2 regions of the Mycobacterium sp. NGS29 genome follow, and region 2 is predicted to be linked to the other one. Evidence: riboswitches for the same ligand, from Rfam matches in the RefSeq annotation. Region 2 holds a riboswitch; the other holds the start of a gene.
What was found. A riboswitch is a leader RNA that binds a small molecule or an ion and turns the genes downstream of it on or off. The one in region 2 is predicted to bind magnesium.
Positions count from the first base shown of each region.

Region 1: another riboswitch for magnesium. It lies ahead of AC5Y5Z_RS22185 (PPE family protein); the one in region 2 lies ahead of AC5Y5Z_RS05455 (Rv1535 family protein).

Region 1 is NZ_JCALDR010000020.1:64,405-66,602, forward strand. Features, by position in the region: gene AC5Y5Z_RS22180 (PPE family protein) at 1-485, shown strand, start outside; M-box (ykoK) riboswitch at 595-768, shown strand; gene AC5Y5Z_RS22185 (PPE family protein) at 1,084-2,198, shown strand, end outside.
Region 2 is NZ_JCALDR010000003.1:142,687-144,884, reverse strand. Features, by position in the region: gene AC5Y5Z_RS05460 (NAD(P)H-dependent flavin oxidoreductase) at 1-507, shown strand, start outside; M-box (ykoK) riboswitch at 840-1,009, shown strand; gene AC5Y5Z_RS05455 (Rv1535 family protein) at 1,269-1,490, shown strand; gene ileS (isoleucine--tRNA ligase) at 1,797-2,198, shown strand, end outside.

The sequences.
Region 1 (2,198 bases), on a different contig from region 2:
TGGATGGCAACGACGGCAACGCCGTCGGGGTCTTCTTGAACTCTTCCCTGTTCAACGGCGTCGTCTCCGCCGGATATACGGCGCCGGCACTGATCGTGCCCACGGTGACCGATGCCGTCGCCGACGTCAACGGGGTGGTCGAAGGGGCGGAGCCAGAGATCGCCGGCGCCGGTTCGGCCGAGGCCGCCGCGATGACGGCAACGACCGCGCCGTCCGGCGTGGGGGGAGTCGCCGCCGGCAGCACTCAGGCGTCCCTGGTGGGCCGCCTGTCTGTTCCGCCGAGCTGGGCGGCCGCCGTCGATGTAGCGAAGCCGTTCGGCGCAGTACCCGGCGCGGGCAGCACGGCGGCCGTTCCGGCATCCGCCGCGGGCGCACCCGGGATGCCCGCACTGCCTGCCGCCAACGCGTGCGCACGGAGTTGGGGCAACGGCCCCCGCTACGGTTCCCGATTGACAATCATGCCGCGACCGGTGGCTGCGGGATAACGCCGCCCAAAGAAAGTCCCGGCAATTCCCGCCTTTCGAATATCGGAATTCGAATTCGACGGGACGTCTGAGTTGACTCTGGTCGTCGCGAGTGCCATTATTGCCACTGCATGCACCTCGCTAGGTGAGGCGTCTGCACGGACACAGGCCACTGACCTCGAACGTCGAAAGACGCCCAGGGTCAGGACAGCTCTTCCCGGCTTAAGGGTTGAGCCCAAGTGGCTTCCAGCATTACTGCTGGATACGCCGTGTGGTGCCGAAGCTCTGTCGAGAGGGGTGCTGTGATCTGGTGGGCCGTCGTGCCCGCTGGACTCTCATCCCATGCGTCGTGCACCCGGCATCCCCGCATGCCACGACCCTGAGGAGGTGAGAGCGGAATGAGTCCCGACGATAGTCCGTATTCGAAATCGACGACCATTTCGTTTCGATCCGACCCGGGCACTGGCATCGCCGCCTGAATCGCATTCTGATAGCCGCAAACGGCGCTCGCTGATATCGCGAAGCGCGTATTAATTGCGCGCGGAAAAAGGCGTGGAATTGCGTTCTTGGCGACCCGGGTTTCGTGCCCCAGCAGGGGTGAACTCAAGGGGGACCACCGATGACCGCCGCACTGGACTTTGCCGCTCTGCCACCCGAAGTCAACTCCGCACGCATGTACGCCGGCGCCGGTGCCGCGCCGATGCTGGCTGCAGCTTCGGCATGGAACGGGTTGGCCGCCGAGCTGCGCGCCACCGCGCTGACCTACGAAGCTGTGCTGTCCGCGCTGGCCGGTGACGAATGGTTCGGGCCCGCGGCGGCCTCGATGGCTGCCGCCGCCACGCCGTACGTGGTGTGGCTCAACGCCACCGCCGTGCAGGCCGAGCAGACCGGGGCGCAGGCCGAGGCCGCGGTGACCGCCTACGCGACGGCATTCGCCGCGACAGTGCCACCGCCACTCGTCGCGGCCAACCGCACCCAGTTGGCCGCACTAATTGCGACGAACATCCTGGGCCAGAACACCCCGGCGATCGCGGCGACCGAAGCCGCGTACCTGGAGATGTGGGCCCAGGATGCCGCCGCGATGTACGGCTACGCCGGCGCCTCGGCGGCAGCCACCGAGCTGGACCAGTTCGTCGCGCCGCAGCAGATCACCAGCCCCAGCGGTCTCACGGCCCAGGCGGCCGCGGTCAGTCAGGCGGCTGACGCGTCCGCTCTCGGCCAGCACAGCGCTCTGTCGCAGCTGATGTCCGCCGTGCCGAGCGCACTGCAGGGGCTTTCCGGTGCCGACGGCGGCAGCGGCCTGGCCGACCTCGCGACCACCGCGCTCACCGGTTCCGGGACGTCGAGCTGGTCGGAGTTCATGGCCGCATGGGGCCCCAACGCGAACGTGTGGAACACGATCACCTCCACCGGTTTGTTCACCCCGGGCGCCACGATAGGAACCCTCTCCAGCTTGTTCGGCAGCGCAGCGATGACCGACGTGGCCGACGCCGCGCAGGTGCTGGTACCGAGCGCGGGCGGGGGCGCCGTGCCGCTGGAAACGCGCGGTCTCACCGCCCTCGGATCTGGCAGTTCCGGCGTGGTCGGCAAACTGTCCGTGCCCCCGGCCTGGGCTGCGGCCACCCCACCGCCCGGCGCCCTGCACTCCGCGCTTGGTGGCACCCCGATGGTCGCGCCGCCGCCGTCCGGCACGCCCGGTATGCCGGGGGTGCCGCTGGGCAACCTCGCGGGTCA
Region 2 (2,198 bases):
GTGCCCGAAGTGGTCGACGCGGTGGCGCCCACTCCGGTACTGGCCGCGGGTGGCATCGCCCGGGGCCGCCAGATCGCCGCGGCGCTGGCCTTGGGCGCCGAAGGCGTGTGGTGCGGATCGGTGTGGCTGACCACCGAGGAAGCTGAGACCGCGCCGGTGGTCAAGGACAAGTTCCTGGCCGCCACCTCCTCAGACACGGTGCGGTCGCGCTCGATGACCGGCAAGCCGGCGCGGATGCTGCGCACCGCCTGGACCGAGGAATGGGAGCGGCCCGACACCCCCGCGCCGCTGGGAATGCCACTGCAGACCGCCCTGGTCACCGATTCGCAGGTGCGGATCAATCAGGCCGCGGCACATCCGGGCGCGAAGGCACGCGAGTTGGCGACCTACTTCGTCGGACAGGTGGTCGGTTCCCTGGACCGGGTGCGGCCCACCCGCGCGGTGGTGCTGGACATGGTCGAGGAGTACATCGACACCGTCGGGCGGCTGGAAAGCCTGGCCGACTGACCCCATCCTTGCCGCGAGCGTCCCTCGAATGCCGCTGATTGCGGGCGTTGAGCGCACATATGGGGTCGCTCGTGGCCTGACACGGGGCCGCTCACCCGCTCAGCGCGAGCGTCCCCGAAATGCCGCAAAGTGCGGCCTCTGACCGCACATCTGAGGGCGCTCGCGCCCAACAGGGACCCGCACTATGACATTGAACACGTCACAGTCGCCCCAGGTCAGGGCGCCTCAAGGCTGCGAGACAGCTGTGTGCCCGCATGGAGATGACATAAAGATCGCGAAACTGCGGGATGGCGCGTTGACCGGGCAGGGCCTGTGGTGCATTATCGGTCAGGCAAGCACCTCGTTAGGTGAGGCGGCTACACGAACATAGGCCACTGACCCCGAACGTCGAAAGACGCCCCGGGTCAGGACAGCTCTTCCCGGCTTAAGGGTTGAGCCCAGGTGGCTTCCGGTTTACCGGACACGTCGGGTAGTGCCAAAGCTCTGACGAGAGGGGTGCGGATATCCGGCGATGGTCGGATTCTGTTCTCCTTCGTGCACCCAGACAACATGTGTGTCGTGGCTGAGAGGAGGTGAGGGACGCATGAGTTCCAGTGGCAGTCCGGGTCGAGATCCGGATGTTTCGTCCCTGACCGGTCTTCGGCGCGACGTGTGCGGCTGAGTCGCTCACTTCCTCCGACCGGAACCGTTGCGGGACGGGACTTACCAAGATTCCTTTGAGGTCCACCTGTCAACGTTTGGTCAACCGCTAGGAGGCGATCATGACCGCTGCACTGTACGACGAAGTCACCACCCTCACCGCCGCACCACGGTTGCACGTCGTGCGCGACGTACCCGCGCCCACGAAGCCGGCCCGCCGCATCGACGTCGCCGCCGCCGGCAACGACCCACTGGTCGACGGCGCCGCCCGCCTGCTCACCGTGCCGCTGCGGCACGTCTACGCCGCACTGTGGCGCATTGGTGTGCTCGAAGTCCAGGCGTGACGCATGGATATCGACCAACCGCGGACTCCGAGGGACTAGCCGACTGCAGGCGCGTCCTGCGGTGAGCCAGTCCCTCGGAGTCGTGCAGTTCCATTCGGCATTAGAATCCAATTGGCGTTGATCCGGCCATCACCGGGGAGCCTTCGGAAGAACAGCCGGTACGGCCCAGTAGAACCGAACGGGTGGGCCCGTCACAGCCCTCTTGAGCGGTCACGCGCCAGCGTGGCAAGCGGGGTGGTACCGCGGCGCTTGCGCACCAGCGCATCGTCGTCCCCGGCCAGAGGTGGCTAGAGGGAGACGACGTACGTGACCGATCGGGTTTATCCGAAACTCGCTGCCGGGGCGCCTGATTTTCCGGCCCTCGAACTCGGGGTGCTCGACTACTGGTTCCGCGACGACACCTTCCGTGCCAGCATCGCAAATCGGGACGGCGCAACCGAATACGTGTTCTACGACGGTCCGCCGTTCGCCAACGGTCTGCCGCACTACGGACACCTGCTGACCGGCTACGTCAAAGACATCGTGCCCCGCTACCGCACCATGCGCGGCGACAAGGTGGAGCGCCGATTCGGTTGGGACACCCACGGATTGCCCGCCGAGCTCGAGGTTGAGCGACAGCTGGGCATCACCGACAAGTCCCAGATCGACTCGATGGGGATCGCCGCGTTCAACGACGCCTGCCGCGCGTCGGTGCTGCGCTACACCGAC